Regions from separate parts of the Lysinibacillus sp. JNUCC-52 genome, predicted to be linked through region 2. Evidence: riboswitches for the same ligand, from Rfam matches in the RefSeq annotation. Region 2 holds a riboswitch; each other region holds the start of a gene.

Region 1 (7,839 bases), 1.3 Mb from region 2:
GTGCAGATGGGATACGAATAAGTGGTGAACGGTTTTGTGCAGACCATGCAACGTAACATGGCGCTTCATAACCAGGAACTAATCGTTTATAAGAGTTAACAGTTGGGTTTGTTACAGCTGTGAATCCTTGTACGTGTGCAAGAACACCTGCCATGAATTGCATTGCTGTTTCAGAAAGGCCTAACTCAGTAGATTCATCATAGAATGCATTTTCTTTCCCTTTAAATAATGACACGTTAAAGTGCATACCAGAGCCTGCTTCACCAAATAACGGTTTTGGCATGAATGTTGCATGTAGGCCGTGTTTACGTGCAATTGTTTTAACAACTAGCTTGAACGTTTGGATGTTGTCACATGCTGTAATGGCATCTGCATATTTAAAGTCAATTTCATGTTGACCAGGTGCTACTTCGTGGTGAGAAGCTTCGATTTCAAAGCCCATTTCTTCTAGCTCTAACACGATATCACGACGGCAGTTTTCACCTAAATCAGTTGGTGCTAAGTCGAAATAACCACCGTGGTCGTTTACTTCTAACGTAGGTTCACCTTTTGCATCTAATTTGAATAAGAAGAATTCTGGCTCAGGCCCTAAGTTGAAGCTTGTAAAGCCCATTTCTTCCATTTTTTTAAGGATGCGTTTTAAATTGTTACGTGGGTCACCAGCGAATGGTTCGCCTTTAGCAGTGTATACGTCACAGATGAAACGTGCTACTTTCCCTTTTTCTGAAGTCCAAGGGAACACTACGAAAGAATCTAAATCAGGATATAAATACATATCTGATTCTTCGATACGCACGAAGCCTTCAATTGATGAGCCATCGAACATCATTTTGTTTTCTAGTGCTTTATCTAGTTGACTAACAGGAATTTCAACGTTTTTAATTGTACCTAGAATATCTGTAAATTGTAAACGTATGAAACTTACATTTTTTTCCTCGATTAAACTCTTGATGTCCTCTTTTGTGTATTTACCCACAGTTTTCCACACTCCTATAAATTGTCTAGCTTATATCTTTACCCTACCCTATTAAATAATAACCATCTAATAGTAGTTATTTTAATAGAATCGGGATAAATCCCCACGTCGGATAGATGATTTTTGCATGCGCTGTGCTTGACGCATTTCTTCGCGCATAATTTGACGTAATTCTGTGTCAGTTAAATCAGGTTCTTCAGCTGCAGCAGGATCCAATTTTTTAGCAAATAATTTTTTAATTTTCGCCATATTCATACCCTGCTCCAAGTAATCTTTTATTTCAAGAAGCGTATCGACGTCATTTAATGAAAACATTCGACGATTACCTTCAGTTCGGTGTGGCTCAATTAAATGGTGTTCTTCATAATAACGAATTTGGCGTGCCGAAAGCTCGGTCAATTGCATCACGATACTCATAGATAATAACGGCATCGTTCGTCTAATTTCACGACTCATTTAAGTCCCCCCAATACCCGCTTATCATATAACGAAAAATTTTCACTGTCAACAAAGATGTAAGGTTTCCTAACATGTATTTTTAATTTTTTTTTGAATTGATGAAAAATTGTTAAAAACTATAAAAAGATAGTCCAAGCTTTAGCCAAACTCGAAATATTTTACAGTTCATCTTTAGTCTTCAATATAAGATTTCTGCGATTGGTTTCCGCCTCGGACGGACGCTTTTCTCGGGGCAAGAAAGTCGAAAACAGCATTTGACACTTTTTGTATACAATCTTTTTAGATTCAATCATATGAAAATATAGAATGCTGCATATGCTCCTTTTTAGCATGCGTAACTTCAACAGCTCTTTATGTATGTCACTACAATAAAATGGCGTTTCCACTCGTTCTGTTCCTGCTGACCTATTGAGATATTGCTTTAATTCACTAGCTTTAGTATGAAAGCAAAACAGCTAGCATTCATATTACGATAAAACCCCCACCACAAATCCGTGATGGGGGTTGTCTAACATCTATTTATAGCTTATTTTCGTAAGCTTTGGACCGCGCTACAAATGGCAAATTTCACGTGCTCGTATGTCAATCCACCTTGAATAAATGCTGTATATGGCGGACGAATTGGACCATCTGCTGTTAGTTCAATGCTTGAGCCTTGAATAAATGTACCCGCTGCCATGATGACATCATCTTCATAGCCAGGCATGTATGCAGGCTCAGGGGCATAATGCGCATTTATCGGTGAGTTTGCTTGAATTTCACGACAGAATGCAACCATTTGATCTGCTGTTTTAAACGATACTGATTGAATTAAATCTGTACGCTCAGCATGAAAGCTAGGGAATGTGTTCATGCCCGCTTCCTCTAGCATAGCTGCTGTGAAAATGGCGCCCTTTAACGCTTGACTAACCACATGCGGTGCTAGGAAAAACCCTTGATAGAAATCACCAAGTGTATTTAATGTTGCACCTGCTTCTGCTCCAATACCTGGTGATGTCATTCGATAAGCACATTTTTCAACTAAATCAGCTCTACCTGCAATATAGCCTCCTATTTTGGCTAAGCCACCACCTGGATTTTTAATAAGAGAACCTGCCATTAAGTCTGCACCTACTTCTGTAGGTTCCTGTGCCTCTACAAATTCACCGTAGCAGTTATCAACAAAAATAACGGCATGTGGGGCCAATTCTCGTACTTTCTCACACATTTCTGCAATTTGTGAGATCGTAAAGGATGGACGCGTTGCATAGCCCTTTGAACGTTGAATCGCTATCATTTTAGTATTAGGCGTTATAGCTGCAGCGACTGCCGTCCAATCAATCGTTTCGTTATCGATTAAATCTACATGGCGATAGCCAATTTTATAATCTTTCAGTGAACCTGTATCTTTGTCACCACCATCGACAATTGATTGTAGCGTGTCATATGGTTGACCTGAAATATAAAGTAATTCATCACCTGGTCGAAGCACACCGAATAGACTAAGCGTAATCGCATGTGTACCAGATATAATTTGCGGACGGACTATCGCTGCCTCTGCTCCGAAAACTTGTGCATATACACGCTCAAGATTGTCACGTCCCTCGTCATCATAGCCATAGCCATTAGAAGGGTGTAAATGATAATCACTTACTTGATGTGCTCTGAAGGCGGAAAGTACTTTTTGCTGATTGAAGAACGCCATATCCTCTACTTTCTTGTGATAAGGTCGCACCTTTTCTTCTATTTTTTCCGCTAATGTTAACGTCTCTGCTGTTAAATGGGTTGTAAATGTCATTGTTTTCGTCTCCGTTTCAAATTGTTCTTTCCTATCTTATCAATTTGTTTGCAACCCTGCAAAAATTGCTATTGTGTCTAGCTGTTAAATGCGCTAAGCTAAGGGGCGGACTTACTACAATTTATTCTCGTTTAAGGAGGGAAAGTGATGGCTTGGGAAGTTTTTAGCATCATTGGGACAATTGCCTTCGCTATTTCCGGAGCAATAATAGCAATGGAAGAAGAATACGATTTATTCGGTGTATATATACTTGGCATTGTAACTGCTTTTGGTGGTGGGGCCATTCGTAATTTATTGATTGGTCTACCTGTGACAACATTATGGGGGCAAGATATGATGTTCCAAATTGCGATTGCTGCTATTACTATATTTTTTATTTTTCCACATCATCTTATACAGCATTGGCACCGTTGGGGCAATTTCACAGATGCTATTGGTTTATCGGCTTTTGCGATACAAGGTGCATTGTACGCTGTCAAACTCAATATGCCTATTAGTGCCGTAATTGTTGCTGCTGTTTTAACTGGTTCAGGCGGTGGTATTGTTCGTGATTTATTGGCAGGACGTAAACCACTTGTTCTCCGCGATGAAATTTACGGTGTATGGGCAGCACTTGCTGGCCTACTTATTGGACTGGAGTTACTGCCAGGAGACATCTTCTTATATGCATTATTCGGAGTCATTACGATATTACGAGTTCTTTCTTATATGAAGAAATGGCGTTTGCCATTACGGAAATTAAATCGAGCATAAGCAATACCTTCTATTCATTCTTTTGCAGTATATAAAGAAGAAAATACGAGTTGATGGTAGCGAAGGCGGTGACTCCTGCAGGAACTGCACGCATAGTAAGACGCAACAAACGACGCGACAGCGACGGTTGCGGCTTACGATGTGCCCGCGGAAAGCACCCCCGCAGCGGACATCAACGGCACCGTAAAAAAGGGCTAGTTTCATTCTTTTGCAGTAAATAAAAAATTAGAAGAGAATACGAGTTGATGGGAGCGAAGGCGGTGACTCCTGCGGGAACAGCACGCTCAGTAAGACGCAACAAACGACGCGACAGCGACGGTTGCGGCTTACGGTGTGCCCGCGGAAAGCACCCCTGCAGCGGACATCAACGGCGCAGTAAAAAATTGCTAGATTGATTCCAGTCAATCTAACACTTTTTCTCTTTTGTCCTCGCTCGAAGCTTTGACCTCTCAAATGCCCCATCACTTCTCTTCAACTAGCGCCATCGTTTCTGCTAATGTAGCCATATTGCTCATCATCGAACAAGCTGCATCTAGAATTGGAAAGGCTAGTGCTGCACCAGAGCCCTCTCCCAATCGCATATTCATATGAAGCATCGGCTCAACTCCTAGCAATTCGGCTGCTATTTTGGCACCCGGCTCTTCAGAGGCATGTGAAGGTATAATATAGTCTTGTACTTTTGGTTCAAGTTCATATGCTATTAGTGCTGCTATTGTAGAAATAAAGCCATCAATCACAACTGGTTTCCGATTTGCAGCTGCAGCTAGGATACTACCCGCCATCGCACCTATTTCTAACCCTCCCACTTTTGCAAGTATATCCAGCGCATCATGACGATTAGGTTTATTTATTTCAATGGCCTTTTGAATAATCGCTACTTTATGTTCAATTCCTCCTGCCCCAAGCCCTGCACCGAATCCCGTCACTTCCTGTGGATGACAACCACGAAGTACTGATAATATAGCCGCACTCGGTGTTGTATTGCCGATGCCCATTTCACCTGTACCAAGAACATTTGCCCCTTTTGCTATTTCTGCTGTTGCAATTTCAATACCTACTTCAATTGACTGGATTGCCTCTTCCCTTGTCATTGCTGGACCTTTTGCCATATTGTCTGTACCATGCTTAATTTTTTTCATTAACACCTTAGCATCAAGCGGTATATCCTCTTTGACTCCAACATCTACCGTTACAATTTTTGCATTTGTTATTTTGGCAATTGCACAAACACCTGTTACCCCTTTAGGGAAATTTAATGTTTGTAAAAACGTGACATTTTGCGGATTTGATGTTACCCCCTCTTCACAAACACCATGATCAGCTGCACAAACAATGATTACTTTGTTATCAAGTTTTGGATATAGTTCTCCCGTAATACCAGCTAATTGTATAGCTAGCGACTCCAGTTTCCCTAAACTGCTTGGAGGCTTGCTAAGTGAATCAATACGTTCCTTAGCTTTTTCCTTCATTGTATTATTAGTAGGTTGAATGCGTTGAATCGTTTGTTGTAATAATTGCATCATCATCTCTCCTTTTTTTAGCCATTTACATATAGAATGAAAAAAAATAGAAAAGCCTGTAGTTTATTTCATAACAAATAAACTACAGACTTTTCCATCGTCTATATCATTCAAAGCAATTAGGCAGGTCTCCTGGCTCAATTTCAACATTTTATAGAACCTTCCCAGCATAACGCTAGTGGTATTTTCTATAAAACTCCATTTTACAGTGGTGGGACCGCTAAAGCATTTCACTTTATTCCCTATTCTCCCATAATGGGCACCTAATGCTTTTATGTAATTACTTTAAATTTACGATAAAGTTTTTTTCGTGTCAATATTGGATAAAGTTTGCGTGACAGCATTTTGTGCACTGCCAATGTTAAGTATAAACTAAATAAAATAAGGTATTTAACAACTGAATTGTTAAATACCTGTGACCTACATTATTTAAATTCTAATTCCCCATCATAAGCAAGCATGCCGCCTTCTAGGTTTGTTACATCAAAGCCTTGTGCTTCTAAATATGCACATGCATTTGCTGAGCGTCCGCCAGCTTTACAGACGATAATGTAAGGTTTAGATCTATCTATTTCTTCTAAGCGCTCAGGGATTGTTCCAAGTGCAATATGCTTAGCGCCTGGAATGACACCTTGTGCTACCTCGTCATCTTCTCGCACATCGATAATGTATAAGTCCTCGTTCGCATCTAGTTGTTCTAATAATTGCGTTGTATCCATCGATTTCATCTTTACAGTCCTCCAATATATCAATTTCCTATTACATTATAGCGTGAACGAAAAAAAACAGCTAGTGATGTAACACTAGCTGCCTAAAAATGACTCTATTCTTCTGTCTCTAAAAATTCGACTTGCTTTGCTGGAACGAAAGTAGAAATTGCGTGTTTGTAAATGAGATGCTGTTTACTTTCAGCATCGACTAGTAATACTGTAAAGTTATCATAGGATTTCACTGTTCCTTTTAGCTGGAACCCGTTTAACAGAAACACAGTTACAAAAACACTGTTTTTACGTAGATGGTTCAAAAACGTATCTTGCAAATTGATTGATTTCATAGAATGCGCCTCCCCTACTCTCTTTCTACCTCTTCATTCCTATAGTAGCATGTTATCCCAATTTATCAATTAGTAATTTTTAGAAATTATTAAAGTTTTTAGTCTTTTTCAATAAAATGAATATCCATCTTATTGCGGAAATAAGTAAGTTGTCTTTTCGCATAGCGACGAGAATTTTGTTTTAAATTTTCAATTGCTTCTTCTAAAGTGCATCGACCATCTAAGTAATCATATATTTCCTTATAGCCAATTGCCTGAATTGACTGTACGCCTCGAATATTTTGCTGCCACAACCCTTGTACTTCTTGCAACAGCCCTTTGTCCATCATCAAATCTACTCTGCGATTTATGCGATCATATAACGCATCGCGTGACATATTTTCACCTAACCCTATAATTAAATGGCGATAAAGGGGGATTTCTCCTCGATTGTGTTCTTCTGAGGCTTTTGAAACACCACTTAATTCAATCATTTCTAATGCTCGAATGACGCGTCGCGTATTGTTAGGGTGAATTGTTTCCGCCGTTTTCGGATCCAATGCTAATAGTTTTGCATGCATTGCTTCAGGACCTAACTTTTCTAGCTCCTCATAATAAGCCTTTCGTGCTACCTCATCTACTTGCTCCTCGGTAAATTGGAAATCATAGAGCACGGCTTGTACATATAACCCAGAGCCTCCAACAATAATTGGTAGCTTTCCTCGTGCTTGTATTTCACTAATTTTGGCACGTACCAATTTTTGATAATCTGCTACCGAAAAGGATTCTGTAGGCTCCTTGAAGCTTAATAAATGATGTGGGACACCTTGCATCTCTTCCGCAGTAATTTTCGCAGTACCAATATCTAGGCCTTTATAAATTTGCATGGAATCGCCGTTAATAATTTCACCATTAAACTTTTTTGCTAACTCAATGCTCAGTGCTGTTTTACCAGAGGCTGTTGGTCCTACGATTGCTACAACCTCTGCTTGCTGTATTTTATTTTGTATCATACTTTTCTAACCACCGTAATAAAACTTGATGAACCGCCTGATGATTGTCTTCATTTAAAATTTCATGTCGCTTATCTTCAAATAAATAGACTGTAACATCCTGTACACCTGCTGCTGCAAAGCGCTCTGCCACATTATACACACCGTGACCACCATCTCCAACAGGGTCCTTGCTACCACTTATCAAAAGGATCGGTAAGTTTTTATTTATTTTTTCAATCTCATTTTTTCGATTCAGTACCATAAGACCCGCCGTTAAATCAACAAAAAATTGATTGGTTGGTATAAAGCCACAATATGGATCATCA
Region 2 (7,839 bases):
ACCGTTGAAACCGCCGATAAACCACTAAAAATCGCTGTGTTGCTATAGAAATGTGTGTCGTTGTTTAATTACAAGCAATGCATGGCTTCTTTTGCGTCATACCAAGGAACGGAATAGCCCTTACCCTTCGCACAAAAAATACTAGACGATGAATAGTCGGGATCAGCTTGCTTATTGTAATTGATTTGCGCTATTACTTCTTCACTATTATGGCATTTATCATAGCCATCAAATTGTAACGATATTGATCCTTTGCCGTTCGTATAAGCAGCGAAAGTAGTACTATAATGCATAAATGTTGCAACAGGAACGCGTCCTGTTAATGTTACTTGTTCCTCTGTTAAGACGGGTGCATCAAATGTACCGTCTGCTTGCTGGATATCGTTCATCATACGACCGATAAAATCATTCGATGCTTTCAATTTGAAGCGATAATACGGTTCAAGCAATATATTTTCGGCTTGTTCCAGCCCTTGTCGAAGTGCACGGAAAGTTGCTTCGCGGAAATCGCCTCCCTCTGTATGCTTGATATGGGCACGTCCTGTCAAAAGGGTGAAGCGTATATCCGTAACGGGGGAGCCTGTTAAAAGACCGTGATGCTCTCGCTCAAATAGATGTTTTTCAATTAGTCGTTGATTGCCAACTGATAAATCATCAGCATGACAAGCGTTAACAAACGTGTTTCCTGTACCTCGAATATTTGGCTCCATTAATAGGTGAACCTCTGCATAATGTTTTAACGGCTCAAAATGACCGTATCCTGTTACAGTTGTTGCAATTGTTTCCATATATAAAATTTTAGGTTCACCAAAAGTAATAGTAAGTGAAAAGCGACTTTTTAACACTTCAGCAAGCACTTCAAGCTGAATAACACCCATAATATGTACATGGATTTCTTGAAACTTCTCATGCCATACGACGCGCAACGACGGTTCTTCGGCTTCGAGCAAACGGAATACTTGTAATACTTCTTTTATATGCTGCTGCCCATCATACTGTACTTTAGCTTGTAAAGTCGGCACTAGCTCATATGGCTGAGGAGTCATTGTACTACCTAAAATATCACCGATTTTTGCTAGACTTAGCCCTTTTACAGCGAAAATTTCTCCAGCTTGCACTTTTTGTGTTGTGACAAAACGACTTCCATTATATAAGCGGATTTCAGTTACTTTTTCAGTCATATCACCAAATGTAAAGTCTTGGCGTGTATGTAAAGTTCCTTCTAAAGCTTTGATAAAGGTTAAACGTTGCATGCCATCATGACGGATTTTAAATACTTCACCTTGAAATGGTCGTTGATGGTCGAATTGCGTTTCTGTAAGTAGGGGTAGCTGTGATAAAAATTCTTTTATTCCAATATCCTTTAAAGCAGCACCAGTAAAGCAAGGAAATGCTTGCTCTTGTTTAATGAACTTTTGCAACTGCATTAGGCATGTTTGTGCATCGAGAGTTTCTGTCAAAAAGGCATCGAGTAGTTGTTCATCACGCTCAGCTAGCCACTCAGCAATGTGGTTTGGTACGTAATCTGCACACAATGGATCGTTTATTAAAAGTACATGCTCCGAACATTCTTTTTGAAGCTGTCCCACAACGGCACCCACATCAGCACCCTCACGATCTATCTTATTTATAAAGAAGAAGGTTGGTACGTTATATTGGCGTAGCAATTGCCACACTGTTTCAGTATGACCTTGTACACCTTCTACAGCGCTTACGATAATGATAGCGTAATCCATTACACGAATTGCACGTTCCATTTCAGGTGAAAAGTCGACATGCCCAGGCGTATCTATTAACGTATAGATATCACTTCCAATTTCCATCCTCCCTTGTTCAGCAAAGATGGTAATGCCACGAGCTTGCTCGATTGAATGATTATCCAAAAAAGTATCTTGATGATCGACTCTTCCGCGCGTTTGAATACTATTCGTGTGGAAGAGTAGTTGTTCACAAAAGGTTGTTTTTCCTGCATCGACATGTGCGAGCACACCAATCGTTTTATACATAAAAAATCCTCATTTCTATTTTTCCTATACGCTCATTGTAACAGATTCAGCTAAAAAACATTTCGTGTTTAATAGTGCTCGTTCATGTTAAAATAGTAGTAAATAATTCATAATTATTAGTTATGGATTTTTTGTGTGATTGAAAACAAAAATTAGTTCTGCTAGGCTATTTTTATAACTTAATACTGCTATATATTGGTGCAAATGGTTTTTGCCATTTGCTTAAAAGGGAAATCGGTGTAAATCCGATGCTGTCCCGCAACTGTAAATGGGGAGTTTATACAACAGTCACTGTAGTTTAACTATGGGAAGACGTATAAATGTTGAACCTAAGCCAGGATACCTGCCAATATGTATTTTTTACTTAATACCACGAGGATGGGAATAGTGATTGGTTCATTAACCATTGTTTTTTCACTATGTCGCCCTCTTGGAAACAAGAGGGTTTTTTTGTGTCTTTTTGAAGAATAGTAGCATGTTGAGTTTTCAATTTATATTAAGAAAAGTCAAGAATAAGCCGTGATCAGTAGCTAAGAAGTCTTTGATTTCTAACTATATAATGAAAAATTACAAACTAAAGGAGAAACAAACATGAAGAAATGGAAAGGCATGTGGTTAGTTCTTGCCATTGCACTATTAAGTATTTTAGGGGCATGTAGTGCAAAAAATGATTCACAAAGTGAAAATATCGAACCAGCACAAACAGGAGCAAAAGAAGTAACCATTGAAAATAATGAGACGACGCAAGTTTATAAAGATGCACCGAAAAAAGCGATTAGCTTAAATCAACACGTAACAGAAATTATGCTAGCACTAGGCTTAGAAGATTCAATGGTGGGTACTGCCTATTTAGATGATAAAATTTATGAACCTTTACAAGCAGCTTACGATAAAGTACCCGTTATAGCTGAGCAATACCCAACAAAGGAACAAGTCATTGATAGTGAAGCAGATTTTTTATACGCTGGGTGGAAAAGTGGTTTTAGTGAAAAGGGTGTTGGTACACCAGAAGAATTAGAGGCACTTGGTATTCACACCTATTTACATACTTCTTCAAGTATTACAAAACCAACATTAGACGATATTTTTACGGATATCCGTAATATTGCAAAAATCTTCCGTGTGGAAGAGCGCGGTGAAGCATTGATTAATCAGATGACAAATGATGTTGATGCTGTACGTGCAAAGTTACCAGAAGAGGATAAAGAACTACGTGTTTTAGTTTACGATAGTGGTGATAAGGAAGTTTTTACAGCGGCTCAAAACTTTATGGATGAACTTGTCACAGTAGCGGGCGGTAAAAACATTTTTGGCGATGTCGAATCGGGCTGGACAACAGTTTCGAAAGAAGAAACTGTTGAACGCAATCCTGAAGTGATTGTCGTAATTGATTATGGTTCCCAAACTGCAGAAGACAAAATTAAATTCCTGAAAAGTGACCCAGCATTAAAAGAAACAAATGCTGTGAAAAATGAGCGCTTTGTCATTTTACCACTTTCAGCCGCTTCAGAAGGGGTTCGGGCTGCAGAAGCTATTGAAATTTTAGCAAAAGGTTTTTATCCTGAAAACTTTTAAATAACAATCAAAAGAGCTAGCTATTTGCTAGCTCTTTTTCATAAGGAGCACAAATGATGAATGCCTTTCATTCGAATATACCAGATCGCACATTTGAAAAACTAAATGTTAATGGAAACTTTACACGCCTTGCAGTAAGTCCAGGTATTATCAATAAGCATTTTACACCAGCTCAATTTCAAAAAATTGCAGAGATTGTCGGTGAAAGTGGCGCAATTAAATATTCAGCTTCCTATAGTATTCTTTTATCTGTTCCAACTATAAAAGTAAAGGAGATTATCAATGAGCTTCAAACAGTGGGCTTATATATTGCTAAGCAAGGTCCCATTGTCGCGATAAAAGCTTGTGATTTTTGTGATGGGGATAAAATGGAGGCGGCTGAAATAACAGAACAACTATACGAAGCACTACAGGAAGAAACTGTGCCTTCTAGACTACGGTTAAATATTAATGGCTGTGCGTCTGCCTGCTATAATGCAGTATATGATGATATTGGACTTGTTTATCAAAAGGATAGCTTTGATGTTTACTTAGGTGCCGTGCCGATGGGGGCCCATGCAAAGGCAGGAACACTATTTGCTAAAAGGGTGTCAGTACAAATAATAGAAAGCTTTCTACAACAAATTATTGAGCTGTATCAAAAACATGCACGCCCAAATGAACCTTTCTATAAGTTTTATCGTAGAACAAATAGCGCCGAATATTGGCAAGCATTAAAGGGAAAGTGATTCTACTTATTTTATTTCTGCTTAGAACATAAGATTCACTGCTTAATAGAGATGATGTTGAATTTCTGCATATACGAAGAAGAGAGCTAGCTAAATGCTAGCTCTTTTTCAAATGGTAAACAATATGAGCAAAGACAGCATTTAGTTGTGCAGATTAACGTTTTTATGGGGAAGTATAAGTCTGAATGAAATGTAAATTTAGATTAAAATAATCAAAAATAGGGAAAGATAAGGACGGCAATCTAAAAATAGGGGGCGAAGAAATGACGACAATAAACGCTCATAAAAACAAACAAGTTTATGTAAGTCGAAATTTACTGTCAGGGTTTTTATTTGGGATAGGTCTAGTAGCTTTTATAGACGAGACTATTTTTCATCAACTATTTCGCTGGCATCATTTTTATGATAAGTCGACAACGGATATTGGCTTGATTTCTGATGGGATATTCCATGCGATTAGTTGGTTTGCAACTATTGCAGGATTATTTTTACTTGCAGATATTCGTCGTAAAAGTGGTTTTTGGTTGAAGAGATGGATGGGTGGTTTGATGCTAGGAGCAGGCGGCTTCCAATTATATGATGGGATTATTCAACATAAACTAATGCGAATACACCAGATTAGGTATGTTGAAAATGTCATCATCTACGATATCATTTGGAATGTCATTGCGGCTATTATCCTCATTATAGGACTTTATCTTACCATTCGCACTAGCAACAACAAAATAAAAGCAAAGGCTATTACTGATGAACGCTAACCATCATCAAATAGCCGAGAGTAGTCATAGTCAAAATCTTTTCGGAATAATACATCCTCAACTAATTTTTTTTATTGTATTTATTACTATATTGTTATTGTATATTTTGGCCGCAGTGATGACGAATCGTAAATATAAAAAATGGCCACATTATCGTATTGCAAGCTTTATTTTAGGGGTTTTATTGGCGATTCTTGCTGTTGTTGGTCCTTTAGCGAATCGTGCTACGGTAGATTTTACAGCACACATGTTTAGCCATTTACTTTTGGGTATGCTAGCACCGTTACTTATTGCTCTCGGCGCACCAATGACCCTATTACTTAGAACTTTAAGCACCCGATTAGCGCGGAAGCTTTCAAGTATGCTAAAAAGTTGGACTGCAAGGATACTTACGCATCCAATAATCACTTCCTTACTGAATATCGGTGGTCTTTGGATATTGTACACGACTAACCTATATTCATTAATGCACGACAATAGTCTAATACATCTATTTGTCCATTTACATGTATTTATAGCAGGCTATCTATTTACAATTTCTATTATCTATTTTGATTCTGTAAATCATAGAAAATCCTTTATGTACAGGGCGATTGTCTTAATTATTGCATTAGCAGGACATGGAATATTGTCTAAGTATATTTATGCTCAACCTCCTAAAGGTGTTCCGATAGAACAAGCAGAAATCGGAAGTATGGTTATGTACTATGGTGGAGATGTAATTGATGCCATAATAATTTTTATCCTTTGTTTGCAATGGTATAAGGCAGTAAGACCAAGAAATCATGAACTGCAAACAGTAAAGGCACATTAACAGTGAATCAAAGAAAGAGTGACTCTAGCGGAGTTACTCTTTTTTAGTGTAGTTTTTGAAGTTTCTATTATTGAGAATTTTTAGTTCAGTTATTAAAATAAAAATATAATCATGTGGTTAAATACTATCATAATGGTTCATTTTCATAACTCTAAGTTTTGTCCTCCATTTTCGCTAGGCGTTTTCCATGAGCATCCAGATTTTACTCGAACAGCTAACATTCTAACATCCCAGTCTAGCCTTTTGATGAGCCATAATAATGGTATTTTACCTAATAAAATATCGAAAGGGGCTAAGATTAGATAAAAAATAAGTTCGTTCTAAATGATTTGAAGAAGATAAAGGGTATTTTAGCTGTTCATGTGATTGGGAGCTTGTCGCTTATATAGATAGAAATTTTCATAGAATGGGACTTAAAGAAAAACTATTTGCTTCTGCGATAAAAATATATTTTAATAAAAACTTATGTAATCCGTTGAAATAAGGAATGGTTAAAATGGTGAAAGCATTAGCTGTAAGTACGATTATTATTTCTTTATTACTTTGGGTACCGAATATTGTGTTTCAAAAACCATCAACTTTATGGATTTTCACGTTTGTATTATCAGGCATAGGTATTGTCTTAGCTGCATGCGTTAAATCTAAAATTTTAATTATAGGGAATATCATCACATTCTTAAGTTTTTTTATCCTAATGTTTTTAGGTTATATTTTTGTTTTTTTAACAAAGTAATGGATACTTGCTTCAAAAAAAGTAGACAAAGTTGAATAACTCGACTTTGTCTACAGTCTAAGAGTGACTTGATGTAAGTCGCTCTTTTTTAGTTTAATTTTTCAATAAAAACAACTTTTAAGTAATTGAATTCAGGATGTTCACGTGGCACGCGGAAATCCCTTGGTAAACCGTATTCCTCAACGATTTTATAACGCGTATTTGTTTCTTTAAACGCTTGGTCAATAAAGCCTTTGAACTTTTTCATGCCAAAGCTTGCATTGTTTGTAGACGCAACAATAATACCATTTTTTTCGGTAATAGCAATTGTATCCTTTAATAACTTTGGATAATCCTTTGCAGTTGAAAACGTCATTTGTTTTGTTCGCGCAAAGCTAGGCGGATCTAATACAACAAGGTCGAATTTTAACTGATGACGCTGTGCATATTTGAAATAATGAAATACATCCATTACTTTAATGTCCTGTGCCTCATAGTCAATATGATTGACACTAAATTGCTCGATTGTTTTCGCTAAACTTCGTTTGGCTACATCGACACTCGTAGTTTTTGTTGCACCACCAAGTGCTGCTGCCACAGAGAAAGCACCTGTATAAGAAAATGTATTTAACACGGTTTTATGTTGAGAATAGCGTTCACGAATGGCAAGTCGCACTTCACGTTGGTCGAGGAAAATACCAGTCATGGCACCATCATTTAAATGAACAGCATAGTTCATACCATTTTCCTTAACGATAAGTGGGAATTCACCAGGTGTACCCATAACAAAATCGTCCTGTTCAATATATTGCCCTTTACTATCAAAACGTTTTTTCTCATAAATGGCTTTAAAGTTTACTGTTTCTGCAAGAGCCTCATAAATGGCTTCTTTAAATGAATAAATACCTGCACTATACCAGCTCACCATATAATAGCCTTCAAAGAAATCGATTGTCATGCCACCAATTCCATCACCTTCGCCGTTAAAAGCACGAAATGCCGTCGTATCAGGGTTATTAAAGAATGTCTCGCGATTTTGTAGCGCCTTGCTTATTTTTTTCGCAAAAAACGCCTTGTCAATTTCTTCATTAGCATCAGTAGTTAATAGCCAGCCGATGCCTTTATTTTGAATACCATAATAGCCTGTGCCGATAAATCGATTATGAATATCTAGTAGACGAAGTAGCGCACCTTCCTCAGCAGGCAGTTTTCGTGTATCAACTGCTTCTTTTGAGATTAGTGGGTA
Region 3 (7,839 bases), 500 kb from region 2:
ATAGATCATAAGGGGCCATCCCTCGTCATTTCAGATAAACCTTTAAGTGAACTAAAAAACGCACTAGCGAATACGACTGTTATTCAAGTAAAAAGTACTTTGCAGGCATATTGGAAGTTTATCGAATATTATAGAGGACTTTTTGATATACCAGTGGTCGCATTAACTGGAACATGTGGGAAAACAACAACAAAAGAAATGATTAAACATATTGCAAGTAAAGATTGGAATGTGCAGGCATCTATTAGTAGTAAAAACGAGCCGCGCCAATCTTTACCCTATTTAACGGGCATCGATAAAACAACAAAAGCAGCGGTATTTGAGCTTGGTCTGGGGAATACAGGTAACATTAAACATCAATGTATGATCTACAAACCGACAATTGGTATTATTACTAATATCGGTGTCCATCATTTAGATGGATGTAAAAACCTTGAGGGCTATATAAAAGCAAAATCGGAAATTTTAGAGGGATTGTCTGAGGATGGCACATTAATCATCAATGGTGATGATGAAAATACAAAAAAAGTACCATTGCATACGTTTAAAGGGAAAATTATTACTATTGGCGTCCAGAAACAAGCAGATTACAAAGCATCTAACATTGAATTTACGAACAATGGGATGAAATTTACTCTTCAACTATTAAATGAAAAATATACTATTTTTGTACCTGGTTACGGAGAACATCAAGTGTATAATGCACTAGCAGCTATCGCAGCTATAAAGGAAATGGGATTGTCTATCGAAACTGCAATCTCGCGTTTAAAAACATTTAAACCGATGGCAAGGCACCTAGAATTTTCAACTGGTATCGGTGAAAGTACCATTATAGACGATACATGGACAAATAACCCAACATCAGTTGAAGCTGCTTTGAAGGTTTTAGATACGATAGGAAAAGATAAAAAAATAATCCTTATATTAGGTGATATAAAGCGATTGGGTCTTTTCGAAGAAAAGTATCATCGTGAGATTGGTTCGATGGTGGCACAGAGAAATATTGAAATGCTTATGACAATTGGAAAAAGAGCAGAAGATATAGCAGCACAAGCAAAAAAAGATGGAACAACGGCAGAGGTTCATATATTCAAAGATGTTACAGGTGTATTAGAAATACTTAAACCAAAACTTGATAAAGATACAATTGTATTAATAAAGGGCCCGATGTCTAGTCGATCGATGATTGAATTTGCTAACCAATTAAAGCAAATATAGACTTCAGTCCTAACGACCACTTATCATCAATTACCTTTAAGTGAAGCAAGGCTTTCTATGCATAGAGAATGACACTTTGCAAAATGAAAGTTGCCGCTTTATATATCAAAAACATAGCATACAAAGCATGATTATACCATGCTTGTATGCTATGTTTTATTTTCTTGCAATTGTAGACATCGTGTTATCACAGAGCCATTGATTACTTAAAATACACGTTTTGCTGTTATATAATGCTCTTTATAGTAATCCACAAAGAGTACTCTAGTAGTAACACCACTTGAAGTTGGAATGATGATACGTTGATCTCCAGCGTAAATACCTACAAGGGATGGGTTTTTTGACCCTTTCACACTATTAAAGAACACTAAGTCGCCCTTTTTTAAATTGGCACGAGAGACCGTAGTTCCTTTAGCCATTTGATCTTTTAAGTTTGTTGTGCTAAGTTTTACACCGCTCTTACGATAAACGTATTCTACGAAACCAGGTGCTGTAAAACGTAAGCTTTGTTCTTTATTTATTGAGCTTATCGTTACTTTATTTTTATAAGTTAAGGCATTTTCAACAATTTTATCACCTTTTGTTGCAGGGTTAGCCGATAGTAATGTTGGTAATACTCTGCGTGCAGATACATAGTTGTCAGTATAATAAGGTTTGCTACCCATATCTGAAATGACGATATTTTGTTTCGAATCAGCCATATGAATAATTTTGTTATTTCCAATGTACATGCCTACATGGTCGGGATCTGTACCTGTTTTTTTACTTTTGAAAAATACTAAATCGCCTTTTTGTAATTGGCTTTTAGGAACATATGTCCCTTGCTGAATCATATAGTTTTCATTATACGTCCCAATATCAACTCCATTTTTTTCAAAAATATACATGATGAATGAAGCACAAGAAAACTTGTAAGGATATGTAGACTTGTACACTGAATTGCTGTATGTGGCCTTACCAATTAAACTTTTCCCTGTTTGAATAAGTTGATCTGCCTTCGCTGCAACAGCTTGGTCATTATGTTGTGCATTTGTCGTTGCAGCTTCCACTTTGATTGGTTCAAAGGATGCTTGAGCGATTCCAAATGAGCTAAATCCAATCGACAATGCTAGTGTAGTTTTTAAAAAATTTTTTTTCATACTTTTTACCTCCTGTAAGCGAGCAGTAAAATCATATCTGTTTGCTTGCTGTTGCAATAATCGTAGCATGAAAAAGTAGGGCTTCTGTGAGGTAAATGTTACCACAGTGAGCATTGACATATCTGTAAACCTTGATATAAAAGGCTTTATCGCTTGAATTTACAGTTTCATTACAAATGTTTCAGTTTGATAAATAAAACCTGTGAAACATACGGCTAACAATGCATGCCAACCCATTTTTTCAAAAAATATAGTAATAAAAATAATGTACCTCGATATTATTGAAAAGCTTGTAGGCAATGTGCAAATAGAGAAATCAAAATAAGGGTAAGGAATGATATAAAAATAACTTTATTAGTCGAAGAATACTTATAAAAGCACGTATTATGGGGATTTTTTTGCTTATTAAAAAGTGTGAAATACATAGTTAGAGTCATAGGTGTGATAGGTAATATATGTTATATTTAGGTAGAAATAGATGAATACATTGCCCGCAAAAGTTGGCGGGAAATGTTGATTAATAGTAGGAATTTAAATAATTTCACGAACGAAAGGGGAAAATAGTATGTTACAAAAACTTAGGTTCAAAACAATTAGAGCTAAAATTATTAGTGCATTTTTTATTGTAGTATTTTTCATCGCTTGTTTTAACACCTATAGCTTTTTCGCCAATAAACGTGTCATTAGTGCTGGAGAGGAAATTGTCAATAAAGAGTTACAGTTGTTAACAGCAAGTGAAAAACTATCATCAACGATTAGTGTTCGAACAACTGCTGCGAAAAGCTACGTACTTACGGGAAATCAAAAATATAAACAAGAATTCGATGATTATATTAAAATCGCAGAAGAAAACAATACAATACTAAATGAATTGTCGACAGATAAAAGCTTATCGAAGACGGTTGAAAAAGCAAGAGAATGGCGAAGTTTTGTACAAACGGATGTATTTGCTGAATATGACAAAGGAAATGTAGAAGCGGCTATTCAAAATCTTAATTCTGTTGATCGTCTTGCAACAGAAATTAGAGAGGGGTACGAGGAGCTTGCAGGTGCAAGAGAAGCTTCTATTAATAAGCTTGGGCAGGAGATGATTGCTCAATCGAAGCAAACGATGAATATAGGTTTAATGATAGGTATAATCACTACTATCGTCGCGATTGTAACCGCTTACATATCGGCGCATATGATTGCCAATCCGATAAAAGCAGTCATACAAAAAATTTCGCAAATGGCAGATGGTGATATTAGTCAGCCTCCATTGCCTGAAAGAATGAAAGATGAAATTGGCTTACTCGTACAATCGACAAATGCATTAAATCGTAAGCTCCATGAAATCATTGGTTCGATAAATGTAGTTTCTGGGAACGTTGCTGCCAACAGTGAACAACTTGCACAATCTTCTTTAGAAGTAAAAACAGGTGCAGAACAGATTGCCCTCACAATGCTTGAACTAGCGGGTGGTTCTGAATCACAAGCACATAATGCTGGAGACTTAGCTCAAATGATGGAGACATTTAAAATAAATGTTCAGCAGGCTAATATACAAGGTAAAGATTTACAAGGCTATTCGAGTGAAGTTTTGCAGCTTACAGCAAGTGGACAACATTTAATGAATACTTCAACACAGCAAATGTTTGCTATTGATAAAATCGTCCAAGAGGCTGTTGCAAATGTTGAAGGCTTAAATAGGCAATCACAAGAAATTTCTAAATTAGTTTCTGTTATTGATGATATTGCCAACCAAACCAACTTATTAGCATTGAATGCTGCAATCGAAGCAGCAAGGGCAGGGGAGCAAGGCAAAGGTTTTGCGGTTGTGGCCGATGAAGTGCGCAAGCTTGCTGAACAAGTATCCTATTCTGTGACGGATATTTCATCTATAGTGGGACGTATTCAAAATGAAACAGTTGGGGTTACAGCATCACTTCAAACGGGCTATGAAGAAGTAAAAAGGGGCACAGAGCAAATTACGACTACAAATACAACCTTTGAACAAATTGCTTCAGCCGTTAATAGTATGTTTAGTAATATTCAAGGCATCACAGAAAACTTACAAGGTATTTCCACAACAACGGAACAAATTAACCGTTCTATCGATGAAATAGCAGCAATATCTGAGCAATCTGCCGCAGGGGTAGAGCAAACGACCGCAACAATCGATCAAACAGTCGCGACGATGGATGAAATCTCAAAAAATACAGATCATTTAGCATCGATGGCAGAGAAGTTAAACAAAGAAGTTCAGCACTTTAAACTATAAATAGTAAAGCAGCCATTAGCAAGATGGCTGCTTTTTCATTTTAAATCGGCTGAATAATTTCTACTCGATTACCAAAAGGATCTCTAAATTCAAAGCGCTCGAAATGCGGAATTGGAACAGAATCAAGTATTTCTATTTGATGTTCTGTTAATATCTTTTTCCAATGTGCAACATCTTCTACATGATAAGCAATATGTGCTTTCGTTGTGAGTCGATCAAAGCCATCTTCTGTGCCGACATGTACTTCTTGATTACCTACTTGTAGCCAAAAACCACCACGCCCTTTAAGAGATGCTGGTTTCTCTATTTCTTTTAACCCCAGTACATTGCAATAAAATGCTTTTCCTTGCTCCTCAGAGCCTTTAGGAATTGTAAGTTGTACATGATGTAAACCGACAATCATAGTATTCCTCCTCGCTATTTCTTGTAATAACTATATAATTCTACAAATTACTTAAAATACCTTTTTTAGTATATTTTTTATTATATTGGCATCAATTAGTACAAGTTAAAATTACTCCTCTTGTAACAATCTACTGAAAATATGCGCATAACTGTATAAAAGTTATACTTTTCAGAAAAATGTATGCTATAGTAAGAGCATAATTGAATATTGTGTAAGAGTTGGTGCCAAATGAAAGTTTGGCTTAAAAGGGAAGTCGGTGTAAATCCGACGCTGTCCCGCAACTGTAAATCGGAGCAAATCACAAATGCCACTGGGGAACTGGGAAGGCTGTGAGGCGTGTTGATGAGAAGCCAGGAGACCTGCCAATGTCTAGTACACACCAAATAACCTACGTGGAAATAGGTGGTGAGATGTGACCGAATTGGCACTGTGCGACTAACGAATATATACGACAATTAATACATTATCGTATCGCTTCGTCATAGCTAATTAGATTTACAATAACTACCATTTTCCGAAAAGGAAGATGGTTTTTTTTATTTTAATTTGAGGAGAGATGTAACATGACGTATACCACAACTGTAGTAGGCTATCCATATATAGGAGAAGACCGTGAATGGAAAAAGGCATTAGAGGCGTTTTGGAGAAATGAACTTACAGAAGAAGATTTCTTACAAAAAATTAAAAAAATCCGTCTTGCACGTATTGATAGGCAGCTTCGGAGCGGAATAGATATTGTCACTGTAGGGGATTTTACACGCTATGACAGAATGCTTGATACAGCGACGATGTTTGGTTTAGTGCCAAAGCGCTTTGGCTGGCAAGGTGGAAAGGTTGATTTACAAACGTATTACGCGGTAGCGCGCGGAAATAAAGAAGCTGTTGCTAGTGAAATGACGAAATGGTTTAACACAAATTATCATTACATTGTACCTGAATATGAAGGACAAACACTACAATTAACAGAGAATACAATACTTACAGATTTCCTTGAGGTTAAAGATGCATTTGGCATTACTGCAAAGCCAACGCTAATCGGACCTTATACATTTTGCAAGCTAACTAAAGGCTACGATAAAGTATCACAAGTTGCCTTTATTTTAGCATTACTACCACTCTATGCGCAGGTAATCCAAGAACTCGTTACAGCTGGTGCTGACTGGGTTCAATTAGAGGAACCTGCATTAGTCTCCACTTTAGAAGAGGCTGAGGTCAAACTAGTGCAAGAAATATATACACAATTAGCAGCCGCTGTTCCAGAGGCCAATATTATGCTACAAACGTATTTTGAATCGTTATCAGCTTATAACACACTAATTGAACTCCCTGTACAAGGATTTGGCTTAGATTTTGTTCATGGCTATACGAAAAATATGGAGGCACTACGCCAATTTGGTTTTCCACAGGATAAAGTATTGGGGATAGGTATTGTTAACGGACGAGATATTTGGCGAGCAAATTTAGCAGAGGTAAGTACAACGATTAAGGCAATCGAACAGTTGACTAGTGTACAAGAGCTATGGATTCAATCGTCATGTAGCTTACAGCATGTGCCGATTTCGACCGCCCTTGAAACAAAGCTAGACCCTGTCTTGAAAAATGCACTTGCATTTGCTGATGAAAAATTGGCTGAAATATCAGAGGTGGCTAAATATTTAAAAGAAAAAAACCACTCATCAAATCACACAATCTCTGAAAGCATGAAAGCAATTGATGCATTAAAAAAACATCCAGTACGAAATAATCAGGCAGTTCAACAAGAAATGCAAACGGTCTCGTCAGAGGATTTTGAACGTCAAAATGATTTTAATACTCGTCAGCTTATTCAACAACAGTCACTGCAACTACCACTATTCCCTACGACTACGATTGGAAGTTTCCCTCAATCTGAAGAAGTGAAGCGCACGCGTAATGCATGGCGTAAAAAACAGATCTCAGATGAAGCATATGCTGACTTTGTCGCACAAGAAACGAAAAGGTGGGTTGCCATACAAGAAGATTTAGATATTGATGTACTTGTGCATGGTGAATTTGAGCGTACAGATATGGTGGAATACTTTGGTGAAAAACTAACAGGCTTCGCTTTTACAGAAAAAGCTTGGGTCGTTTCGTACGGCTCTCGTTGTGTAAAACCACCGATTATTTACGGTGATGTTGCATGGGAAGCGCCGATGACAGTGAAAGAAACGGCCTATGCACAAAGTTTAACAAATCGCTATGTGAAAGGGATGTTAACAGGCCCAGTTACGATTTTAAACTGGTCATTTGTACGTGACGATATTGCACGGAAAGAAGTGACCTATCAAATTGCGCTTGCACTAAGGAAAGAGGTTGAGGCACTAGAGGCGGCTGGCATTTCTATTATTCAAGTCGATGAACCTGCATTGCGAGAAGGCTTGCCTTTACGTAAAGAGCATTGGGACGCATATTTGGATTGGACAGTGAATGCATTTAAGCTCGCTACGGCTAGTGTAAAGGATGAAACACAAATTCATACACATATGTGTTACTGTGAGTTCAATGATTTTATCGAGCCAATTAGTGCACTGGATGCTGACGTTATATCTATCGAGACGTCACGCAGTCATGGAGAGCTTATTACATCCCTGCAAATCAATCCATATGGAAAAGGGATAGGATTGGGTGTTTATGATATTCATAGCCCTCGTGTGCCGAGTGAACAAGAAATGTTAAGTATCATGCAGGATAGTCTACAAGTATTATCCAAAAATCAATTTTGGGTCAATCCAGATTGTGGTCTAAAAACAAGAAAAGAACCTGAAACAGTGGCAGCACTAGCACATATGGTTACTGCT
Region 4 (7,839 bases), 1.8 Mb from region 2:
CTACTCAACAAGAAGGCTTAAAGTTATTTTTATTAGGTATTCAACAAAATGACTCCAGTATTTTATACGATGGCTTAATGCTGCTAGTAGAAAATAAGGAACATGCAGAGCGTAGTAGGGTAGAACAGGCAATGGATCAAATATTACTTAAAATATCTTATGTAGATCGTATTCCAACTGAGGAATTAATCCATTCATTGTTTACGGTCGTACGTGATTTTGGGCTTGCGTTCTATCCTTCTGTTGGTTTAGCGCTTCGATCATTAGTCACTTTAGATGGGACTTTACGTGTCATAGATCCGCAATTTGATATTTTTTCAGAAGCTAAAGATTTTTCTGCTTCCTATAGGAGAGCTGCATTTTTAAGACCATTTAAAGAACCAGTAGCAACAAAAGATCGAGTGCAGGAAGAACTGTCGATGCTGCTTCCTACTTTACGAAAAATGCCAAGACGAATTGATCAGCTAATTCAAAGAGTAGAAAGCGGAAAAATTATTTTACATCATGATATTTTTTCAGATGAACATAACTCACGTTTCATTACCCAGCTATTTGCTCGATTCGTACTATTACTTGTCGGCATTACATTTGGTATTATCTCAGTTGCACTGCTAGCAATATCTCAGTTCATTCATGAGCCGTACGCCGTGTATTTAAATACTGCCGCATATTTAGGGCTGTTCTTATGTGCCATTTTATTAGTACGACTATCTATCCAAGCTTTACGCTCAATGAGGTAAGGGGTATTTCCTTAACTTTAGTGTTAACAAACAGAGGTACTCAGGTTTTGGAGCTTATGGCGGGACGTATGTGGAAACGCACAGAACGTAAGAGTCAACAAACCGCTTGCAATCAAGGGTTGCGCTTACATGTGAGTCCGTGGAAAGCATTGGCGCTTAGCAGAGGTTCACTAGTAGTTTAGTCTATGAAATCATTAGATTCTAAGGTAGGGGATGTTTCCCCTACCCTTTTTATATTACAAAAAGATTACAAATAACAGAGGTGAAATGCACTATTTAGAGAAATTTGACGTAATTTGTAGCGTTATATTAACGTTTTGTAGAAAAAAGTCGTTTTAAAGACAATGTTACAATTATATTTCGAGTTTTACTAAACTATTAAAACGGTCGGAAATAGTATAAAAGTTACGGCAATAGTGCTAAACTTTAAAAGGCTAATCAAAACATAAGAATTTAAATTGATCGTTCATGTATTTACATAGGAAAATAAAGAGCGAAATTGATAGATGAAGGGAAATGAAGACCCATGGGTAAGCGTAATAAATGGCGTAAGTCGATGGTGCTAGCAGTAGCACTTGCAGGCGGCCTATTATTTAATACAGTTCAACCGATTGAAGCGCACGCTGAAGAAACATCTCAGCAAATGATAGATAAAAAAGCAAAAATTGATGCGGAAGTTAAAAAATTAGAAACAGAGTTAGATCAACTTCAACAAGAAATTGATCAAAAAGTAAAAGTATTTAACCAAGTACAAGCAGATATAAAAGAAGTAGATGCAGGTATTGTTGAAACTGAAAAACGTATTGAGCAACGTTCAACTATTTTAAGCGAGCGTATGGCTGCATACCAAGCTCAAGATAACACAGTGGGTGTATACTTAAGCGTTGTTCTAGAAGCAAAAAGCTTTGCAGATTTAATGGACCGTGTCGTAGCGGTAAAAACATTAATGGATGCTGACCAAGAGCTAGTAAATCAACAAGAAGCTGACAAAGCGAAATTAGAAGAACAAAAAGCAACATTAGACGAGAAACAAAAAGAGCTTCAAAAACAATTCCAAGAGCTTCAACAAAAGGAAAGCGAAATGGAAGTGAAAAAAGCTGAAAACCAAGCAAAATCACTTGCATTAAAGGCACAAATTGCAACGAAACAAGAAGAAGAACGTCTTGAAGCAGAGCGTAAAGCAGCTGAAGAAGAAGCAGCTCGTTTACGTGCACTTCAAGCAGCTACACCTGTAGTGCATGTCAACAACAATAACAACAACACTAACACTAGCGGTAAAAATAACGGTGGTAGCAAACCTCAACCAATCATAGTTGGATCTGGTTCAGGTACTGCATCTTCAGGTGATGCTATTTCTACAGCGAAGCAATTCCTAGGTCGTTCATATGTTTGGGGTGGCAGTAATCCTACAACAGGCTTTGACTGCTCAGGTCTTGTACAATGGTCTTACAAGCAAGCTGGCGTATCATTACCTCGTACAGCATCACAACAATATTTATCAACAAAACGAATTTCAGCAAGCGAAGCTCGTGTTGGTGACTTAGTATTCTTCAGCTATGGCTCAGGCGTAGCGCATGTTGGTATTTACCTTGGCAATAACACAATGATTGATGCTCAAAATAAAGGGGTAGTCATTGAGTCACTTGATTGGTGGAACCAATACTTAGTAGGCTTCGGTCGTATTCAATAAGCCTCTATTAATTAGACGATTATAATAGCAAAAAAGTTAAATATATTATTAAATAGCATCCATTATCATCACTAGATAATGGATGCTATTTTTATTTAGAAAAAATAAGAGTAGCTAGCGCCCGCTGTTTGCATTCCCCAGGCAGGTAGCGGAATAATCGAACGCATCTTAAACAATGGCGTTTATTAATTCATAAATTTTAATTGTAGTAAATAGACGATAATGAAAGGCACTCTCTGTTTAAATCGAGAGTGTCTTTTAGACTTTTGAGGCGCAATAAAAACATTTTCATTCTATTAAATTTTAAAATTGAATTTGATAACACCAGTTTCTTTTAAGGTGAAAAAAAGAATGATAATGAATGGCCCTAAGAGTAAGCCAATGACGCCAAACAATTGCAAACCGACAAACATCGCGATTAATGTTGGCAAAGGGGGTAAGCCGATGTGAGCACCCATTACTTTAGGCTCGACAGTGCGGCGAATAATTAATAAGATTGCTGCAAGAACAAAGAGCTTTATGGCAATCGTTGTATTACCGATTAGGAGGTGATAAGTTCCCCAAGGTGCTAAAATAATAATTGAGCCAAGGAAAGGGATAACATCTATAATCCAAATAATAATGGTCATGACTAGTACATATTTCGGTTGAATAAGTAGTAAACCAACAAGAGTCACACCAGCTATAATAAAGCTAACAAGAATTTGAGCTTTCATAAAACCGAAAAATGCATCTTTTAAGCGATTAGTAATAATTTTCAATTTTTCTTCAGTTGATGGCTTTAAATATTTATAAGTTGTCTGTTTTAACTTTGGTAAATCTAGCATAAATAAAAATAGGGCAATCATATAAACGAGAAGACTAATAAAGAGGCTTGGAATTTGTGAAAAGAAGGTCGTAACTTTGGTATAATTAAAGAAGTTTAAAAAAGATTCTTCAACCTTCTCAATGAAGTCGGTTGTCGTTTTTTGAAGTGAAGCACTCACTTCAGTTGGAAAGTCTTCTGTATATTTTGAAATATTCTCTTGCATATGACCCCACATCTCGGATAATTTAGAAATATAGTAAGGTGCTTGCTTTGAAATGGAAATAATTTGCGACATTAGTTGTGTAATAGTAAAGTAACAAATAATAGAAATAAAAATAACGCTTACTATGTATATAAAAGCTACAGCTATTTTTCGAGACATTTTCCATTTTCGTTTAAAGAACATAACAATGGGTTCTAATAAAAAAGCTGTAACACCTGCTAAAATAATTGGCACGGAGACAGGTATGATAAAATATGCGGCTACAAGTAGGCAAATAATCGCTAGCGTTCGTATAATCAACTTTCGAGTTATAAATCTATTCATAAGCTCTCCTTTTTATCATTAAATTTTAAGTACAGTGTAACAAAAAAATTTTAAATTTGAAAACGTTCTGAAAGAATGAAGGTAGGGATAAATCATGGAAAAAGAGATTTTGCAACTTTTTAGTAATTTAGCAGAGCGTGACCGTGAGATTGAATACGAGTCGTATAGAAAATTAATAAAAATCATGCAAGAACCAGTAGATTGGACATATGCAGTGTGGGAACAACTTATTAAAGCCCTTACATATACAGATGGACATGCTCGTGCACGGGCAGCGCAGTTTTTATGTGCATTAGCAGCAAAAAGTGACCCGGAAGAACGTGTTTTAGATGATTTTTTAAAAATTTGGGCAGTCACGTATGATGAAAAAACAGTAACAGCAAGGCATGCCCTGCAAGCAATTTGGCAAATTGGGCTTGCTGGACAAGTTCAAAGAGATTTAATTGTTTCGTATTTAGCAAAAAGGTTCCAAACTTGTATTGACGAAAAGCAACCATCGCGTATTCGATATGATATTATTGTATCCTTTAAGAAGTTGTTTGATGCTACGAACGATCATAATTTACTAGATATTGCAAAGCGATTAATAGATGAAGAGCAGGATATGAAATACAAAAAGAAATATAAAACCGCCATCCGTTAAAATAGCGAGATGGCTATTTTTATGCCCAAGCGTGTTGTTTTGAAGAAAGAAAAGTTATTGATTATAATAAAAATAGGAGGATGGATTCAGTTTTCGATAGGTCTTATATACTGACGTAAGCTATCGTATAAGTGAGAGCCAGAAACTATCCATAAAGAGGAAACAAGTAAATCTGCAACAGTATATAGCATAGTAACAGGATAAATATTGTAAATTAGAAAGGGTCGAGAAAATGGGGATTTATAATTATTTAGTGAAAAAGCCAAACGGTGAAATTTTATCAATGGAGACGTATCGAGGAAAGACAATGTTAATCGTTAATACCGCCAATCAATGTGATTTTACATATCAATTTGAAGATTTGCAAAAAATGTATAATAAATATGGCAAGGGAAATTTCATTGTTTTAGGTTTCCCGTGTAATCAGTTTGGACAGCAGAACCCAGAAGATGGAGTTGAGACAACTCAACTTTGTCAGCTTAACTACGGGGTAACTTTCCCGATTTTTGAACTAGTTCAAGTTAATGGAGAAGAGACACATCCGTTATTCAATTATTTAAAGCACGAAGTAGATTTTCGTGAATTCGGTAAGGCGAATATGCAGGAAAAGATGTTAGCTGAAGCTATTATCCAAATTGCACCTAGCTTTTTAGATGGACGTAACATTCGTTGGAACTTTACAAAATTTTTAGTAGATAATCAAGGAAATACAGTCGAGCGCTTTGAACCAACAGATTCACAATTAGATATTGAGCAAGCTATTGAAAAAATTTTATAGCTAGCCATTTTAATCAGAATTTTTAGGCTGGAATAACAAATAGCTAATCACTATGTAGAAATAGTGCTAAGTTTTGTATATATATTTTCGAATATTCCACAATCTCACAACTATTTTTTCAAATCAATATATGATAAACTGCTAATCAAGTGAATAATTCTTGCAGAATAATGGTGCTAACTTTAGCATAATCGGGAATTCGGTGTAAAACCGAAGCTGTTTCCGCAACTGTAAGTACAAGAATCATAAAAAATGCCACTGTCGAAAAGGGGAAGTCCTAAGATGGGAAGGTTTTATGATATCGCAACTGATTAGTGGTAGCGAACTGTACGAGCCAGGAGACCGACCTTTATTTAATGTATAAAAACTCTTCGGAAGCTAGGAGGATATACGGCAAATACATAAGCGATGTCGCATGGGCGGCACTATATATGCTATTTTCGTCGTTCCTAGGGAGCGGCGTTTTTTTATGCACCTATAAAGCAAAATCTGTTCATGAAAGAAAGAAGGGACTAGTTATGAAAAAAGATGCTCGTTATTCTTGCTACCCATTCATGCGTGAAAAAATATCTACTGTAGATTTTGAGATTCGTACGGATAGTTTAACAACTCATGTCGGTGTAGCATTAACGGCTGTAAAAGCAGAAGCAGTTGAGGTTGTAGCGACAGATTTATTGACGATTTTGCCAATGGCCTACCATGTAAATGGCTCAGTACGTGGCAAATTAGCAGTAACGGAAGAAGATTTAGTATGGCTTAGTGATCGCTATGATTTTTATGTGGGGCATGTAAAGGAAGAAATACAGAACTTTGTTTTACCACAAGGAACGGGGGCTGCAACAGCGCTTCATTTATGTCGTAGTGAGGCAAAAAAATCATACCGTGTTCTACATAAAGTTTCTGAGGAAAGAGAAGTACCAGCAATTCTTTTCGATTACTTAGGATTATTAGCGAATGTATTTTTTGTAATGGCTGTATACATGAATCAGCAAGCTGGTATTGCTGAAATACCGTTTATAAGCAAATCATACCCTATGAAGAAGAAGAAGGAGAATGTGTAAAGTGAAGAAACTAATTAATTTCCAATGGATTACAATATTAATGTTAGCACTTGTATTGGCAGGGTGCGGTACAGCAGATGAAGCCAAAAAGGACGATACATCATCTAAAGAAGGACAACAAGCTGAGCAAACAGGCTATAAAGTGACAGATGATCGCGATGTCGAAGTAGCATTTGATGCAGTACCAAAAACGATTGTGTCACTACAACCAAGTAATACAGAAATCTTATTTGCACTAGGCGTTGGAGATAAAGTTATTGGCGCAACTGAATATGATACGTACCCAGAAGAAGCAAAAGATATTGAACGTGTTTCAGACTCTGTGACATTTAACACTGAGCGAATTGTGGCTTTAAAGCCAGATGTCGTAATTGCTTATTCAACAGGCAATGCCGAAACACTTGATGCGCTAAAAGGTCTTGAAGATGCAGGCGTAAAAGTATTTGTAATTAAATCAGCAGCTTCATTTGAAGATGTATATGGAGATATTCAACAAATTGCTGAAGTGATGGGTGTTAAAGATAAAGGTGAGCAGTTAAACGAAAGTATTAAAGCGAAAATTGCAGATGTACAAGCAAAAGTCAAAACTGTAGAAACACCGAAAAATGTCTACTTAGAAATTAGCCCTAAGCCAGATATTTATACAACAGCAGCTGGTACTTTCCAACAAGAAATTCTTGATGCAGCGAATGTGAACAATGTATTTGGTGATCAAACAGGATGGGTAAAAGTTTCTGAGGAGGATGTTATTGCGAAAAATCCTCAAGTTATTTTAACAACAGTAAACTATGTAGAAGATGCAGTAGGTGAAATTCTTGGGCGTGATGGATGGAATACAATCACTGCTATTCAAGATAAAGCGGTAAATTATATTGATACTGATATTTCAAATCGCCCAGGTCCACGTATCGGTGAAGCTGTAGAGATGGTAGCAAAATCAGTATATCCTGAGTTATTTAAATAAGGATAAAGAATAATAGCCCTTGGGCAAAAGAGATTAAGTGTTAGATTGATGGCAATCAATCTAACACTTTTTGCAGTGAACGGTATTTTCCACTTCTGTTTTCCTCGGGCGCACGGGCTTCTCAGGCGTCTATCGGCGATCTAGGAGCATCTATCGGCGCTATTCCTAAGTTTATCGGCGATTTAGGAGCATCTATCGGCGCCATTCCCAAGTATATCGGCGATTCAGAAGCATCTATCGTCGCTATCTCCATGTTTATCGGCGATTCGCTCTCAATCTCTTCAAAAAGGCATTGGATAATTGGTATTATCTTCATTTGTTCTATAAAATAGAAGTATAGATAGATGATTGCTTAAATAAGGGAGGCGTAGTGGATGACACAGTTTGACATGAAGGTTATTCCGTTTGAGGCAGTCTTGAATTTCCGCGATATGGGTGGCTATAAGGCCCGAGATGGTAGAGTAGTTAAAAATGGATTGCTCTATCGCTCAGCTGCACTAGGTAAGATGACCCCAGCGGATAAGGAGCGCTTTGAAGCATTAGGAGTAAAAACAATCTTTGATTACCGCGATCAACACGAGGCACTGAATAATCCTAACCCCTCGTTT

The links. A riboswitch is a leader RNA that binds a small molecule or an ion and turns the genes downstream of it on or off. The one in region 2 is predicted to bind cobalamin.
Region 1: linked by a shared signal. The riboswitch ahead of cobT (nicotinate-nucleotide--dimethylbenzimidazole phosphoribosyltransferase) and the one ahead of JNUCC52_RS01495 (ABC transporter substrate-binding protein) in region 2 are both predicted to bind cobalamin.
Region 3: linked by a shared signal. The riboswitch ahead of metE (5-methyltetrahydropteroyltriglutamate--homocysteine S-methyltransferase) and the one ahead of JNUCC52_RS01495 (ABC transporter substrate-binding protein) in region 2 are both predicted to bind cobalamin.
Region 4: linked by a shared signal. The riboswitch ahead of JNUCC52_RS15450 (hypothetical protein) and the one ahead of JNUCC52_RS01495 (ABC transporter substrate-binding protein) in region 2 are both predicted to bind cobalamin.

Annotation. Positions count from the first base shown of each region.
Region 1 is NZ_CP065546.1:1,511,184-1,519,022, forward strand. Features, by position in the region: gene glnA (type I glutamate--ammonia ligase) at 1-976, opposite strand, end outside; gene JNUCC52_RS07885 (MerR family transcriptional regulator) at 1,058-1,432, opposite strand; gene JNUCC52_RS07890 (methionine gamma-lyase family protein) at 1,962-3,212, opposite strand; gene JNUCC52_RS07895 (trimeric intracellular cation channel family protein) at 3,360-3,965, shown strand; gene cobT (nicotinate-nucleotide--dimethylbenzimidazole phosphoribosyltransferase) at 4,427-5,485, opposite strand; cobalamin riboswitch at 5,591-5,767, opposite strand; gene JNUCC52_RS07905 (rhodanese-like domain-containing protein) at 5,911-6,213, opposite strand; gene hfq (RNA chaperone Hfq) at 6,309-6,539, opposite strand; gene miaA (tRNA (adenosine(37)-N6)-dimethylallyltransferase MiaA) at 6,638-7,531, opposite strand; gene JNUCC52_RS07920 (alpha/beta fold hydrolase) at 7,518-7,839, opposite strand, start outside.
Region 2 is NZ_CP065546.1:248,966-256,804, forward strand. Features, by position in the region: gene JNUCC52_RS01490 (elongation factor G) at 69-2,006, opposite strand; cobalamin riboswitch at 2,186-2,371, shown strand; gene JNUCC52_RS01495 (ABC transporter substrate-binding protein) at 2,598-3,581, shown strand; gene JNUCC52_RS01500 (precorrin-3B methylase) at 3,635-4,309, shown strand; gene JNUCC52_RS01505 (DUF2243 domain-containing protein) at 4,573-5,067, shown strand; gene JNUCC52_RS01510 (cytochrome c oxidase assembly protein) at 5,186-5,881, shown strand; gene JNUCC52_RS01515 (hypothetical protein) at 6,378-6,614, shown strand; gene JNUCC52_RS01520 (class I SAM-dependent rRNA methyltransferase) at 6,703-7,839, opposite strand, start outside.
Region 3 is NZ_CP065546.1:744,899-752,737, reverse strand. Features, by position in the region: gene JNUCC52_RS04100 (UDP-N-acetylmuramoyl-tripeptide--D-alanyl-D-alanine ligase) at 1-1,218, shown strand, start outside; gene JNUCC52_RS04095 (C40 family peptidase) at 1,425-2,357, opposite strand; gene JNUCC52_RS04090 (methyl-accepting chemotaxis protein) at 2,923-4,617, shown strand; gene JNUCC52_RS04085 (VOC family protein) at 4,658-5,020, opposite strand; cobalamin riboswitch at 5,226-5,404, shown strand; gene metE (5-methyltetrahydropteroyltriglutamate--homocysteine S-methyltransferase) at 5,587-7,839, shown strand, end outside.
Region 4 is NZ_CP065546.1:3,106,721-3,114,559, forward strand. Features, by position in the region: gene JNUCC52_RS15425 (ABC1 kinase family protein) at 1-740, shown strand, start outside; gene JNUCC52_RS15430 (C40 family peptidase) at 1,267-2,430, shown strand; gene ytvI (sporulation integral membrane protein YtvI) at 2,727-3,785, opposite strand; gene JNUCC52_RS15440 (hypothetical protein) at 3,880-4,428, shown strand; gene JNUCC52_RS15445 (glutathione peroxidase) at 4,661-5,206, shown strand; cobalamin riboswitch at 5,361-5,571, shown strand; gene JNUCC52_RS15450 (hypothetical protein) at 5,725-6,267, shown strand; gene JNUCC52_RS15455 (ABC transporter substrate-binding protein) at 6,269-7,231, shown strand; gene JNUCC52_RS15460 (tyrosine-protein phosphatase) at 7,606-7,839, shown strand, end outside.